DNA from 3 places in the Sulfobacillus sp. hq2 genome. Region 1 is predicted to be linked to each of the others. Evidence: riboswitches for the same ligand, from Rfam matches in the RefSeq annotation. Region 1 holds a riboswitch; each other region holds the start of a gene.
The links. Region 1 has a riboswitch for S-adenosylmethionine ahead of CO251_RS16410 (synthase). Riboswitches for the same ligand answer to the same signal wherever they lie in the genome.
Positions count from the first base shown of each region.

Region 1 (5,202 bases):
TAAACTCCGTCTGTTTGTGTGGCATCATAGACTCCTTTGACGCATCTAGGATAGGGAGTTGAGCGCTTGGTCTAAGTCGGCCATGAGATCATCCACATGTTCAATGCCGACGGATAACCGCATGAGACCGGGAATAATACCAAGTTGCCAGCGGACTTCTTCGGGCAACTCCCTATGGGTTTCATTAAAAGGATGAGTGATCAGGGATTCCACTCCCCCAAGACTAACGGCCGGCAAAATCAATTGCAAAGCGTTCATAAAGTCAATGTAACGATTAGGATCGTCCAAGACAAATGAAAGCATGGCCCCGGTTCCAGAAGCCTGACTTTTTTGCAAGGCGTCTTGTTCGGGACTATTGAGCCCAGGGTAAAAGACGCGTTGAACCCGGGGATGACGTGCGAGAAACGCGGCAATGGCGGCAGCATTGGCTTCTTGACGGTCCATCCGAATAGCTAATGTTTTGAGGCCTCTGAGCAGTAACCACGCATCCCACGGGCCCAGAATGCTTCCGGTGGCATTGGTGAGTTCGTTGAGTTGCGCATAGTCTTCGGCATAACGACAGACCGTTGCCCCGGCCAAGACATCATTATGGCCCGCCATATATTTGGTCGCGCTATACACCGCAAAATCAGCCCCTAAGTCTAAAGGCCGCTGGCGAACCGCGGTCATAAACGTATTATCAATAGCCAATTTGGCACCATGGGCATGGGCCATTTCCGCAAGAGCTCGTAATGGACTGACTTGCAATAAGGGGTTACTAGGGCTTTCCGCAATAACAAGACGCGTCGTGTCCGTAAAGGCGCGCTCGACCGCATCGAGTTGGCGCGTGTTAACCATCGAGGAGCGAATGCCAAATTTTGCAAAAACATCTACCAATAAGCGATAGGTCCCCCCATAGGCATCGTCAGTGACAATCACATGATCGCCTTGGTGGAGCATGTGCACCAAAGCCGTGAGAGCAGCCATGCCGCTTCCATATAAAAGAGCGCCAGCACCTCCATCAAGACGGTTGATAGCCTCTTGCGCGCTGTGGCGGGTTGGGTTTTCGGTCCGGCTATAGTCGTATTGGCCAAGGTTCTCACCCGGATGCTGATACGTCACCGTTTGATAAATCGGGGTGCTAACAGATCCATATGCGAGATCTTGTCCGACGCCGCAGTGAGCAGCAAGAGTTTCAGGATGCCACTGAGGGCTCCTCATATGATGCACAAAAATCGTCCTTTCTGGGGCAATATCAGCCGATCAAGAAGTGAGAAAACGATCCAAAATATCACGGGCATTTTCATGGCGACGGCTTTCTTCCAATAAATAATTGAGCACGTCACGTAGCCAGGCGTCTAAGGGAATACGGTCCGTCTTTAATACGACGTCGTGCACGATCTTTTGCCGTTCGGGAAGCAGTTGACCGCCCTTGGCACTAAGTTGGTAGCGTACATTGTCAAAGGTTAGGGTGATCGACTTAATGGATGACGTTTTGGAGAAGAGGCCCGACTGACGAACCACCCGCACGTTTTCGGGCAACGACGCCTCCAGCTTATGCGCCAAGACGGTCATAAGCATTGGGACGTCATGGCGGACATCCTCCAGTCCAGCCGCGAGAATCTCAAAAGACATTCCCGCATTATCATCCATGTGGCACGCCTTCTTTCTCCTGCGCTGTCGGTTCACTAATGCGCATGGCCTAAGTATTGTGGACAGGTAGTCCCGCAATCATCACTCCTATTTTCAGCGAAGATGGGGCTGTGTGCAAGGCACGAAACTCCTAGACGGAGGATTTTTGTATAGAAAGAATGGGCGAGAGGTAGGGGAAGGAGAGCAAGAGCTCCCGCCGCATTAAGGGCAGCGGGAGTCGCTTAATGGAAGACGTGATGCCACAAGGTCAAGGCCGTGTGGCTGATTTGCATAGCAGCAAAGGTTAAAAAGGAGCCTAATATGGCGCGGACTCCTTGCCATGACTCGAGACTGCGCTGGGCATCCCCTAAGGTGTGGATGAAAAAATTCAACTGCCATAACAAGACAGAGCCGAGAACGGCAACAATGACGACGAACCAACGGAACACATGGCGGCGGCGAGCTGGTTTAGAGTCGGAATCCAGCACGCTGTGGCGCCGTTCTTTGGATAAAGACGAGCCCGATGACGACATGGTGCCACCTCCTATGGATACTCTATCATCCATACCAAAAAATGGCAATTATATTATTTTATGCAATGTCTCTTGACCATTTCGCGACGCCATGGTATTTTGCTTACAATTCAATAAGATTTACTTCTTATCCAGAGTGGTGGAGGGACTGGCCCGATGAAACCCGGCAACCCCCATAGGGTGGGTGCCAATTCCGGAAGAATACGGATTCGTATTCTTTAAGATGAGAAGAGCTAACGCCTCTTCTCTAAGTAGGCGTTTTTTTATGGTTGGATGTGCCGGGCTCTGTCTGGTCCACGCCACGCGTCCAGCTTCATTTCCTCAACGACTTTGATGCCGGTGAGATCAGAACAGGGGAGAAATTATATAATGAAGACAACGATTATGGGGTCTTATCCGAAAATTCCGGCGGGTCCGGGGCCGAGTGTCCGGACTGCTATTCAACGTTTCGAAAAAGGGCAAATCTCGCCGGAGCAACTGTACTCGACCTATGAAAGTGTTGTAAAACGGGTCGTGGACTTAGCCGCTGATGCACAGTGTGATAGGACCACAGATGGCCAGATCCGCTGGTACGATCTCTTTGATCCCGTCGTTCGGGACTTGGATAATGTGTACAGTGCGGGTCTACTGCGGCTGTTTGACAACAACTTTTACGTACGTCATCCGGTCGTCACAGGTCGCCTACAATATCAAGGGGGAACGCTAGCGGCATGGAGTCGCGAAGCGGCCTCTTTATCTCGTATTCCCGTGACAATTGTCCTTCCGGGCCTCTTTACCTTTTTATCTATGGTGGAAGACAAAAATTACCACAATGAGGAAACGCTATTAAGTGACTTGGTTGATGTCATGCGGTTGACCGTCCGTCACCTCGCTGATACGGGTATTGTTGAGGTGCAGTGGGATGAGCCGGCGCTGGCGCGCTATGCGGATCGTTGGCCCACAGCGTTCGTTCAAGAAGCGTACCAGAAGCTCCTAGCGTTGGAAGGACCACTGGAGCAGTCGTTAGCTCTGTATTGGGGACCCTCGTCACCGTGGCTGGACACGTTGGCAGCATTACCCTTTGCGCGGCTATCTTTTGATGCCGTAAGCGAACCGGCCATTCTTGATCGCCTGGCGTCTCACACCCTGCCTGCTTCAGTGGGCGTGGGAATCATTGATGGGCGCAATGTGAGAATGGAAGATGCTCATCAGGTGGTCGACATCTTGGAACCGGTATTGCGTCGCCAAGGTTCTGATCGGGTTTGGGTACACCCCAACTGTGGATTGGAATTTTTGCCTCCTGACCGGGCGGCGGCGAAAGTACGTCTTTTACAGGACCTCAAAACCCTGATCAACGGTTAACCGACAGAAAGGACAAACAACCCAATGGCCAAATATTTACAGACCACTAGTGTGGGCAGTTTTCCCAAGCCTCCGGAACTTATGGCTGCGCGTGCGCGTTTTCGCCGCGGTGAGATTTCGCGCGAACAGTTGCAACAAGCGGAAGAGGCCGCGACGAAAAAAGTCATGGATTTGCAAGAAGAACTGGGCATCGATATTTTTGTGCATGGCGAGATGGAGCGAGGCGATATGGTCGCTTATTTCGCGGAGAATTGGCAAGGGTTTTCGGAGTCATTGCCGGTTCGGTCATACGGCAACCGCTATTATCACAAACCCATCGTCGAAGGCACTGTGGCCTTGGGAGATGCAGCGGGGCTAACGGTCGCATCATGGCAAAAAGCGGCCCAATTGACGGCCCGTCCTGTGAAGGGGATGCTCACCGGTCCTTATACCATTTGTGACTGGTCTTTCAATGCCTATTATCCCGACCGTCGTTCTCTCGTGCTGGATTTAGCTCATCTGGTGCACGAGGAGGCGGTGGCATTAGAAAAAGCGGGCGCTCGTTATATCCAAATTGATGAACCCGCGTTATCGACGAGGCCCGAAGAATTGGATTTGGCTATTGAAGCCATGGCGATTGTCACAGAAGGATTGACGGCGAAGACCATCAGTCATATTTGTTACGGGGATTTTGATACCATTTTGCCGGGATTATTTGAGCTTCCGGTGGACCAGCTCGACCTCGAAGCCGCTAATCAGAATTATGCATTGCTCGACCTTTTGGCGCGCCATCCTTGGCCCCAAAACAAAGAATTGGCATTAGGCGTGGTGGACGTGCACACGCACCGCATTGAATCCGTCGATGAGGTTAAGGCGGGAATTCGGCGGGCACTTGAAATTGTTCCCCTCAACAATTTGCTGATTGACCCGGACTGCGGATTAAAGACGCGTACATGGGACGAGGCGACAGAGAAATTGCGCGTAATGGCGCAAGCGGTTCAAGCAGTGCGGGAAGAGGAAGGCCTCGAGTGAAATCGTTAGCGGATGCTTTAAGGGACCCGACGTGGATTATAGGGGACGGAGCATCAGGCACGGCGCTTATGGCGGCGGGGATCGACCCCGCTGCTCTTCCTCTCGTGCCGCTAAGACAGCCTGACACGTTAATGAATCTCCATCTCCAATATCTCGAGGCCGGAGCACGGTTGTTAGAGACCCAAACCTTTTCCGCCAATGGGAGCAAACTGGCGGCACTGGGGCTCGAAGCCGACGTTGTCTTATTGCACCGCCGCGCAGCGCAAATTGCGCGACACGCGCGCGATATCTTTGGCGAACCCGCGTGGATTGTTGGATCGATAGGACCTTTGGCACAACCTGTCGCCTCGCCGGTTATGGAGAGCCTTACGCATGAAGAGGCCGTGGACTATTATCGCCCGGTGGTCGCGGGACTGTTAGCTGGTGGAGTCGATGGCTTTATTGTGGAGACGATGTCTGATATTCCCACGGTATTAGCCGCGGTAGAAGCCATTCGCGAGGAAAGCCTCTTGCCGATTATTGTGAGTTTTGCGTTTTCACCGGAAGGGGCGACGCGTTACGGGCTTACGCCCGAACAGGCCATTGAAGCGATGGGCCAATTACCAGGCGGTCCTCCTCAGTTGGTGGGTGCCAACTGCGGAAGTGGACCGGCTCCGTTGCTGGATGCCGTGATTCGAATGGCGCCACGGGCCAAAGATTTGCAGAT
Region 1 covers NZ_NWUL01000048.1:118,646-123,847, reverse strand. The annotation lists gene CO251_RS16430 (PLP-dependent aspartate aminotransferase family protein) at 1-28, opposite strand, end outside; gene CO251_RS16425 (PLP-dependent aspartate aminotransferase family protein) at 46-1,200, opposite strand; gene CO251_RS16420 (hypothetical protein) at 1,243-1,632, opposite strand; gene CO251_RS16415 (hypothetical protein) at 1,854-2,144, opposite strand; SAM riboswitch class I at 2,269-2,374, shown strand; gene CO251_RS16410 (synthase) at 2,514-3,485, shown strand; gene CO251_RS16405 (methionine synthase) at 3,510-4,496, shown strand; gene CO251_RS16400 (bifunctional homocysteine S-methyltransferase/methylenetetrahydrofolate reductase) at 4,493-5,202, shown strand, end outside.

Region 2 (5,202 bases), on a different contig from region 1:
CATTTGAAAATCGTGACACCTGAACGCACCGTGGTTGACGGGCCTGTGACGTATATTATCGTCCGGTCGACCGAGGGAGAAATTGGCATTTTAGCCCATCATATGCAAATTATCACTCCGTTGGTGCCTCACATCATCACGGTCTACCCTGAAGCGGGTAATGTTGAACAGTTCACAATCGGCGGGGGCTTTCTCGAAGTGGGAAATGACACAACGGTTGTGTTGGCTGATTCGGCCGAACGCGCTTCGGAAATTGACGTAGCACGAGCCCAGTTGGCTCGTCAACGAGCGCTCGAGACGATTGCCCAAGCCAAACCGGATATTGACTTGATTCGGGCTAAGCGCGCTTTGCAGCGCGCAGAAAATCGTCTAAAACTGGCTGGGCACAGTGCGGGCGGTATGACATCGGCTTAAGCAACGTGGACCAAAAGGACTCTGCAGACATCCTCTGCGGAGTCCTTTTTTATGTACTAGGGATGAAGGCAGGGGATTAAACACGACCGGGCTGAGGAGCATTCCCGTCTCATTTCAGTCTTCGGCTGAACAAGGTGCTATGTCGTGCGGTGACCTATGGGGGTGGGGGACCAAGGGCTTATTTATTTACCGAGATTATCTACGAAAGACGGTACTGGCGACTCTCCCTCCGTGCATCTGTCCTCGTCGTCATCTTCTGTCATGTATGAACTGACCCCTGGGGTGGAACAATCTGGTAGACAACACTTCATAGGGGGACAAGACATGAAAGCCATTGTGAAAAACGGATTATGGGTCCTCGCGGTTGCCATTCTTGTGTGGATGGGGGCGAGTGTAAGGGCTGCCGTAATTTCGCCGCTTATGACCGCATTTCAGGCGACAAAGGCTACTCCACAGGGATTTAGTATCAATGGCTGGGTGGAAATGGCGGGGACAGCACGGGGAATGTCATTAAGACAGTGGGTCAACAAACTGGCGACGCAGAGTCACGTCACGGGTACGGTGCAACAAACCCAGGGCGCAGACTATCAAAAGGCCGATATCCATGCAACCATTGCCGGTTTCAAGACCGAACTGATCGCGGAACGTCTGGCCTCTGGCGCGACCTATCTCGTTATTGACCGGGTAGGCAGTCAAGGGTTTCATGGGTTAAGTGAAAGCACCGCTCTCGTGCGGCGCATCCTGGCCCCTTATGGCGCGGTTCATCTGTCCCTAACCTTGCAGGGGACCTTACCTCACCCTTTGACGGTGAGCCAGGAAGAATCCTTGGTTAATCAGGCCTTTCGTGCAGTCGGAGCATCGCGTGTCAACGGCATTCAAACCCCTCAGTACGTGTCGGTCGCGGGATACACGGCGTTCATTCATTCCCACGACTCTCTTCAGGGGCACGCGGTCAATTTGCAAGTGGCGACGAACTACAACACCTATTGGGACGAAGAGCAGGTTGATGTAGGTACGCCTTTGGTGACCGTGACTTATTGAGTGTGTTTGAACTACCAGTTCCTGGGCACACTGGAATTAAGAGGATATGAATATCCTCGGCGCAGCAGCGCATACGAAAGTGGAGGAACAGACACTATGGCGAATCGTCGTCTCACCATGTTCGGAATCATTGGGGGAGTCGCAGTAGTGGGGGGAGGCATTCTAACATTTGCACTGACACACCGGTCATCGCATACAGTGACCGTGCCGGTCGCGCATCACGTGCCCAGTGCGCGTGGACATCAAGCAGCTCAGGCTCCCGCCCTTAACGACACTACGGCCCCGTTGCTGATGCCGATTAACGGCACCGTGTCCAATCCCTTTGGATGGCAGTATTCGGGCGCCCTCAATGAGTGGTACTACAATCCGGGCATAACGGTTTCCGCAAAAGCGGGGACACCCGTGCATGCGGCTTGGGGTGGAGTGGTCACGCAAGTCGACAATGTCGATCATCAAGGACTGTCCGTGACTGTGAAGGATGGCAATGACTATGAAACGGTCTATGGACATTTGGGCAGCGCCAGTGTCAAGGCGGGTCAGATGATTAAGCAAGGACAAGTCGTAGGGAGTGTAGGGGGCAGCAGTATTTATAGCCGCCAACCGGGGTCTCACTTAGACTTCCAAGTATTTCACGGGTCTATGGCAACCAACCCGGAAGGTTTTATGCACCCTTCCTCGTGAACCCATGAAATGCCAGAGCAGGATTATTTGCTCTGGCATTTATTTTTTTGCGGCCCATATACTCTACCAAGTTCGGGGGGAGAAAGGGGCCGGAAATGTGAAGGACCATATCTGGCAGCGTGTTGTGGACATCGGAAATTATATTCTGAATAACGGCGCAACCGTTCGTGATACTGCAAAGGTTTTTGGCGTATCCAAAAGCACGGTCCACAAGGATGTCACCGAACGATTACCTAAAGTCAATCAAGCATTAGCCACAGAAGTGAAAAAAGTCCTAGAAGTGAATAAGGCCGAGCGTCATCTTCGGGGTGGAGAGGCAACCAGGCAGAAATTTCTAACGAACCGCCCGGTTTAGCCTATTTATAGGCCGGATGCCGGGGATGGGAGCTGGCACCATCCCCGGGGAGACCCGCTTAAACCACGTGTCGTGGATGTTGACAGCGTTTGGGGAAACGCTATATACTCGGGAAGACAATTGACCATGAAGCTCTTATCAAGAGCGGCGGAGGGACAGGCCCGATGAAGCCCGGCAACCGGCTACCCATGCCAAGGTGCCAATCCCGACCTCACTTACGGGGACGGATGAGAGAATACCAGCGTAGCGCCTCTTCTCTCGGAAGGGGTCTTTTTGTTTATTGTGGGAATTTGCAAGGAGGGCATGAGTTGGGGCACAATTTTCTGTTTACGTCTGAATCGGTTACGGAGGGGCATCCGGACAAAATTGCCGATCAAATTTCAGACGCCATATTAGACCGGATTCTCGCGGAGGATCCCGTTGCGCGCGTTGCCGCGGAAACGGTTGTTACGACCGGACTAGCATTAGTGGTCGGGGAAATTTCTACGGTGACGTACGTCGATATTCCTCGGGTGGTGCGAGACACCATCCGCAATATTGGGTATACCCGTGCCAAAATGGGATTTGATGCGGATACAGTATCGATTCTGACGTCGATTGACGAGCAATCGGCGGATATCGCCATGGGCGTCAACGAGGCATTGGAAGTGCGGCAAGGCTCAGCCGATGCTCGCGCCTTAATCGGGGCAGGAGACCAAGGCATGGTCTTTGGGTATGCTTGCAATGAAACCCCGGAGTTTATGCCAGCACCTATTTCGTTGGCTCATCAGCTGAGCTATCGACTGGCGCAGGTCCGCAAGACGGAAACCGTCCCATTTCTATGGCCTGATGGCAAAACCCAAGTGACTGTACGCTATGAGAACGCTAAGCCGATTGGTATTGATACGATTTTGGTGTCGACCCAGCATCATGCGTCTGCCACGCTTGAAATGGTTCAGGAAGCGGTCATCGAGGAAGTGATTCGGCCGGTGATTGCTCCGCACTGGGATCTCTCTAACACGCGGATATTGGTTAACCCAACCGGTCGGTTCGTGGTAGGGGGGCCCCATGGAGATTCAGGCTTAACAGGCCGGAAGATTATTGTCGATACCTATGGCGGTTATGCGAGGCATGGAGGTGGGGCATTTTCTGGCAAGGATCCCACGAAGGTCGACCGATCGGCATCGTATGCGGCAAGGTGGGTGGCTAAAAACTTGGTCGCGGCAGGATTGGCTGAGCGCGCCGAAATTCAAATTTCTTATGCGATTGGTGTCGCCGAACCTATATCGGTTATGGTAGATACCTTTGGAACCGGACGCTTAGAGGACGTGGCCCTAGCCAAAATTGTCCGCGAGGTTTTTGACCTGCGACCGCTCGGTATTATCGAAGATCTTGACCTGAGGAGGCCGATTTACCTTCAGACGGCAGCGTATGGTCATTTTGGCCGGACTGATGTGGCTTTGCCATGGGAACAATTGAACCGTGTTGATGCCCTTCTAGACCGCGCGGCTGTCAAGCCCGCAGATTAGTCTTTTGGTCATCTTTTCCGCAGTCTGTTCGTATAATGGGACAGAATGTGGAAAGGGGAATCGCGGTGACCTGGTGGGGAGCGCTTGGGTTGGCTCTGTCGCTGTACGGAGCTGTTGTGGTGCTTGAATGGGTCTATGCGCGTGTTTTGCAGCCGGCAGGAGTGGAAGCGCTGTCTGTCAGCATCGTACTGCACGTGATGAATCAAGAACATCTGATTGAACAAGCCGTCATCGATTTGACGGGGTTATGGCGTCTTGAGATGTGGGATCAGAACACCGTGGAGCTGATTATTGCCGATGGCGGATCCACGGACCAAACCGTGGCCATTCTTGACCGTTTGCAGCGTCAATATCCATGGTTGCTTATTGCGGATTCCGGACGTGACAAAAGCCATGTTCTTGAGTTATGCCGCCACGATGTCGTGATTTGGGTGGAAATGACAGGCCGCTCCCCTGCCAGTCCGCTAGTCACGGTGAGAAGTCTTTTAGCTCACCAACCGGCGCACTTATCAGGCGTGATAGGCTAAAGAGCCGGACAGGCCCACACTGTACACGTCTGATCTGGCAAGGGTGCCAATGGTATGCCGAATACCGCATGGTCCAGTCTTTCCTTTCGCTAGAATCCAAGGCAGTTGGCGCGGTTTTGTGTTAAGCTCACCGCTTGGCTCTTGTCTTTCTTTATCAGATAAGGGGTCAAGCGGCCGTTTTATTCTGTGCGGACGCGTGCCGCTTTGTTGCTTCTTAGGGTTTTACCGACCGGGCCCTTTTAACAAATCGCGATAACAATGAAGGGGTAACGGGCCAAACGCCTAAGCGGATTAATACAAAAATATAGAGCGCTGTGGCTATGAATAAAGTGGCCGCGATGACAGGGAGCAACAAATACCATTCCCCCAAATGGCTATAGTGGATCCCTATAATGGCGAGTTGGTTGAAAAGACCAAATCCCATAAGTGCTCCTACCCAACTGAATAGAAATCGCGTCTGGCCTTCGAAGGGATTGAGGTGATGGCGCATTAGCCATATGCTGAGCACGACAGCGCGAACGTAGGCGGCGATTGAGGTGGCTAATGCGAGACCATCGGATCCTAATGGACGTACTAAGAGAAAGTCCCCAAACACGTTAAAGATAATGGAGATGATGCTGGCTACGCTCGATGTCCGCGTGGCCTTTTGCGATAATACAATACGCGAAAACAGCAT
Region 2 covers NZ_NWUL01000045.1:17,777-22,978, reverse strand. The annotation lists gene atpC (ATP synthase F1 subunit epsilon) at 1-414, shown strand, start outside; gene CO251_RS12650 (YwmB family TATA-box binding protein) at 739-1,455, shown strand; gene CO251_RS12645 (M23 family metallopeptidase) at 1,552-2,136, shown strand; gene spoIIID (sporulation transcriptional regulator SpoIIID) at 2,234-2,491, shown strand; SAM riboswitch class I at 2,624-2,725, shown strand; gene metK (methionine adenosyltransferase) at 2,800-3,999, shown strand; gene CO251_RS12630 (glycosyltransferase) at 4,065-4,526, shown strand; gene murJ (murein biosynthesis integral membrane protein MurJ) at 4,741-5,202, opposite strand, start outside.
Region 2: linked by a shared signal. The riboswitch ahead of metK (methionine adenosyltransferase) and the one ahead of CO251_RS16410 (synthase) in region 1 are both predicted to bind S-adenosylmethionine.

Region 3 (5,202 bases), on a different contig from region 1:
GCCTAAATGGATGCTGGACTTCCGCCTCCATGCGCTCGATGTGTTTTTCAAAAAACCTATACAGCGCTGGGGAGCTGACCTCAGCCAATTAGATTTTGACCAAATCGTGTATTACGTGCGCCCCTCCGAGAATCAAGGCCGAACATGGGACGATGTGCCTAAGGCCATTAAAGACACGTTCGAGCGATTAGGCATTCCGGAAGCGGAAAGAAAGTTTCTAGCCGGCGTCTCCGCACAATACGAGTCAGAAGTGGTCTACCACAGTATTCATAAGGACTTGGAAGAAAAGGGCATTATCTTTACCGATACGGATTCTGCCTTAAGAGAATACCCGGAAATCTTCCGAGAGTATTTTGGCACCGTAATTCCTCCGGAAGACAATAAGTTCGCCGCGTTAAATTCGGCGGTATGGTCTGGAGGCTCTTTCGTCTATATCCCGAAGGGAGTCACTTGCGATATCCCCTTACAGGCATACTTCCGGATTAACTCTGAAAACATGGGCCAATTTGAACGAACGTTGATCATTGCAGAAGATAATGCGTTCGGTCACTATGTTGAAGGCTGTACAGCGCCAAGCTATAATTCAGAGTCTTTGCATTCTGCTGTGGTTGAGATTTTAGTGAAAGAAGGAGCCCGGATGCGCTACACGACCGTTCAAAACTGGGCTTCCAACGTCTACAATTTAGTCACGAAACGGGCCGTGGCCTATAAGAATGCTACCATGGAGTGGGTCGACGGCAATATTGGCTCCAAAGCCACCATGAAATATCCTTCTGTCTATCTAATGGGCGAAGGAGCCCGGGGCAGCGTGCTTTCTATTGCTGTTGCGGGCCGGAACCAACACCAAGATACCGGAGCTAAAATGGTTCACATGGCTCCAAACACCACCTCGACAATCGTATCTAAATCGATTAGCCAACATGGGGGCAAAACGACTTATCGTGGGTTAGTTCATTTTGATAAAACAGCGACCGGAGCTAAGGCGAACGTGAAATGCGATACGCTGTTGTTAGACAACGAATCAGTCAATGACACCCTGCCCTATTCCGAGGTCGAAACCAGCCATGCTGAAATGGAGCATGAGGCGACCGTGACAAAAGTCAGTGAAGAGCAGTTATTCTATCTCACTGCGCGTGGGTTATCCGAAGAGGAAGCCACCCGTCTAATCATTTTGGGATTCATTGAACCTTTTACCCGGGAATTACCGATGGAATTCGCGGTGGAAATGAATCGCTTGATTAAGTTTGAGATGGAAGGAGCTATTGGCTAAGTGGCACAGTGGGTACGCGTGGCATCAGTCAATGATATCGTTGCCGGTGAACCGTTTCTTGTGCCGATGGAAGACGATGACATTGCGTTATATCAGGTCAACGGCGAATATTTCGCCACAGATGATTTGTGTTCCCATGCCGAAGCCTCTCTGTGTGAAGGAGACCTTGTCGGATACATCATTCATTGTCCGAGGCATGGCGGTCAATTTGATGTGCGGACTGGGGAGGCGAAGCATTTTCCCGCTTATGCTCCCATTCGCACCTACCCGGTAAAAGTTGAAGGTTCAGATCTCTTCATTGACATCGAAGGATAGCCAAAAAGCACAACCAGCTCGTGTCTGGTTGTGCTTTTTCATTAAGCCGATAACGTGGCAGCCTGAATCAAGTCACCGGCAATGTCTCCTGGGTCTTCTAGCCCTATAGAAATACGAATGGTTCCGTCTGTAATGCCCATTTGTGCCCGTTGCTCCGGAGTTTGGTTGCGGTGTGAAGCAATTAACGGATATAGGCACAAAGAGTAGACGTCCCCCACCGTCGTTGCCGAAGCAATGAGTTCTAGGCGGTCCATAAAACGAAATACACGGTCTTTTCCGCCCGACAATTCCAGTGTAACCACAGCACCGCCCATGTTAGGGAGCAGTCGCTGAGCCGTTGCGTACGTGGGATGATCTGCAAATAGTGGGTAATAAACGTGCGTAAAGAGACCAGACGCTTGGAGCTTTTGAGCTACCTGCAACGCATTTGCGCTTTGCTTTTCAAAGCGGACTCCTAATGTCCGCAGGCCTCGGTGGATAAGCCATGATTCAAAAGGACCTAAGACCGCCCCACGCAATTTGAGATATTGGTGCAAGCGCTCCTCATGTTGCTGGCGCCCTAAAACAACGCCCCCCATGGCATCGCCATGCCCTCCTAAATACTTGGTAGCACTATGAACCACCAGGTCAGCCCCGCACTCCGCAGGTCGGTACATCACGGGTGTAGCAAATGTATTATCCACAATGACCTGCGCGCCATGGCCATGCGCCAACCTTACCAGCTCTGGCACATCAAGCACTTTCAGAAGAGGGTTAGAAATGGTCTCGATTAGAACCGCTTTCGGCCGAACCTCGGCCAACATGGACACGAATACATCAGCGTCGGTAAACTCACCGACGGCAGTCTCAACGCCAAACTCAGCCCATAGGCTTGATAACAGACTTAATGAGGCCCCATAAATATCTTGGGAGACCAGAACACGATCGTGCGGTGCTAATCCCGTTGCGTAAAGAGCCGCATCAATAGCCGCCATACCAGAAGCTGTGGCAATACCGGTTTCGGCATGCTCCAACACCTTCATAGCCTCAACCAAAGCCGCTACATTGGGGTTCCCATGACGGGCGTAAGAAAAACCTTCGCGAGTTCCACCCATCAATTGATCTAGCTCTTCGCCTGATCGTGATCGATAACTCGTGGATGGATAAATCGGAAGAGCCGTAGGTTCTAAATTTCCAAAAAAATCGGTCCCAGCATGAACCAACCACGTATCACGTTCCCATTGCGGCATAGATGTCCGCCTCCTTTTCCATAAAAAAAAGCTCCCACCGAGGGAGGACGGACAACAACCCGTTCCCTCTCATCTCGAAAGACATTACGTCTTTCAGGAATTAGCACCCCAAGGGGTTGCCGGGCTTCATCGGGCCAGTCCCTCCGCCACTCTCGATAAGAGGCTAAGCAAGCTGACTTTATCATAAACTGATACGGCAATCAACGTCTTCCATCAATTATCTTCGCATCTAAGGCAATAAATGGCAGTTCTTGCTATTTCCAACAATGAATGCCATGATAGAAAGAAGGATTTCACATTAGGAAGAATGGGGCATTCATGGAATCAACCAATCCGCTTTTCCCGTGGAGTGATAGCGACCAGGAAATATGGCAAACCCATCGCGACGGACTGTATGCCATTCATACACAATTTGTTGGTCGTGCACTGACCGTTGCCGAGGCTCATGATGGAATGCGTACCATCATTGAAACTGTCACATGGGAACGCTTTACGCAAATGTTACAAGGGCACTTTCACACCCTCGCGCAAGATCCTAGGCTCGCTATATCATCCGAAACTAGTAGGCATATGGGGACAGCTCATATGCGTGCGCACATCAGCCCGTCTTGGTTTATCCGTCTCTTCAACGAATACTTCCCTGCCTACCATGAAATGCAGGAAAAGTGGGGTGATGGTCTGCCCCCCTTACGGTTAGTAAGGACCCGCTGGCTCTGGGACGTAGCTACAGCACTGGATAGTTATAATGATCTTCTCCACCACGAAATTGCCCAACAAAGCCAAAAGGTTGCTGACTTAATGGCTTATGCCTATCAAGACCCGCTGACGGGACTTCTAAACCGCCGAGGGCTGGAAGAGTTAATCGAACGACATGACCAATTGTATTCAAATATTCCAGGCCTCTTGATCCTTTTAGACTTAGACGGGTTCAAAGCGGTAAATGACCAGTTTGGGCATCCAGCTGGCGACCACTTTCTGCAACAAACGGCACAATCGTGGCGATCCCTCATCCGTTCGCATGACGGTCTCGCACGGATTGGTGGAGACGAATTTGGCCTATGGTTCACCTTTGCCGGACAACCCGAACAGGTGATATCCCATCTTCGACACATGGCTCAAGCCTTACCCTCTAAGACATTCCCGTTCGGTGTCTCGGGCGGCATTGCGCGCTATCCTGACGACGGCAGACGCTTTCAAGATCTCTATCGCCAAGCTGATAAAGCGCTATATCAATCGAAAAATCATGGCAAAGGATGCGTTTCTACTCTGTCGCCACCCCGCTTTTATCCCCTATCTAGTGCCTAAAACCGTATGGTGACAGATACCTTTTTATCAAATGCGCCTGATAGCTCCGCCGTTCAGGGCGGAGCTATCAGGCGCTGACCCCGCAAGGGTCAATCCGGGGTTTCCTGTTGTTCGATGTATTGCCGAATGATGGAGAGGGGTGCTCCACCAGCCGATCCCGCAAAATAACTCGGCGACCAGAGACTGCCGCCCCACAGCGCCCGCTCAATGCTCGGATAGTGCTTCTTACGTATCAATCGCGATGAGACGCCTTTGAGGCTATTCACCAGGCGAGAAATCGCGACCTTAGGCGGATAAGTGATGAGCAAATGCACATGGTCCCGCTCGCCGTCGAATGCCTCCAAGGTGGCCTCGAAGTCCTGGCACACGTCAGAAAAAATGGTACGCAAGTCCTCCAGGATTTCTTTCGTAAAGACCAACCGCCGATATTTCGCCACAAAGACCAAATGCACGTGTAAGTGAAAGACACAGTGTCTGCCGGTTCTGTAGTCGCTTGTGTTCGCCATAGACCAAGGGTATAATAGACCCAAGAGTTCGTCAAGCTCAGGAGGAGATCGATGCAAGAAACCATCGTCTTCCCCTATCGCGTGTCGGTGCCCCCGACGGAAGGGGCGAAAGCCTCCGCTGCTCGGCGATCAGCGGGCGACTTGTGGACGCGTTTGGTCACGATCCATCGGTTCTGCCGCAAACGCCATTGGCGATGGCCCACCGAATCTCCACTGAAAGCGCATGTCAAACGGCGCTTTCCGCTGCATGCGCAAACCGTCCAAGCCCTCATCGAAAAGTTCTCCGCCACGATTGACGGGGTGCGTACCAAACGCCAAAACGGGGATAAAAAGGCACGCTATCCGTGGCGATTCCGCCGATACTTCAACCCCATTTTTAAGGGACAAGCCCTCCAAATGCAGGGATCGCATCTGCGCTTGTCTCTCGGGCGCGGGCGTGAACCCATTCGGGTGTGGCTTCCCGATGCGTTACCGACCGGGACGATGGTCCAGGCGGAGCTGGGCTATGGCGAGATCTTTCTGACGGTGACCCGCATCCTCGACGATCCGCAACCCCCGGTGTCCGAAAAGGTGGGCG
Region 3 covers NZ_NWUL01000031.1:212,286-217,487, reverse strand. The annotation lists gene sufB (Fe-S cluster assembly protein SufB) at 1-1,270, shown strand, start outside; gene CO251_RS07925 (non-heme iron oxygenase ferredoxin subunit) at 1,271-1,585, shown strand; gene CO251_RS07920 (PLP-dependent aspartate aminotransferase family protein) at 1,627-2,814, opposite strand; SAM riboswitch class I at 2,881-2,976, opposite strand; gene CO251_RS07915 (GGDEF domain-containing protein) at 3,133-4,119, shown strand; gene tnpA (IS200/IS605 family transposase) at 4,209-4,625, opposite strand; gene CO251_RS07905 (RNA-guided endonuclease TnpB family protein) at 4,677-5,202, shown strand, end outside.
Region 3: linked by a shared signal. The riboswitch ahead of CO251_RS07920 (PLP-dependent aspartate aminotransferase family protein) and the one ahead of CO251_RS16410 (synthase) in region 1 are both predicted to bind S-adenosylmethionine.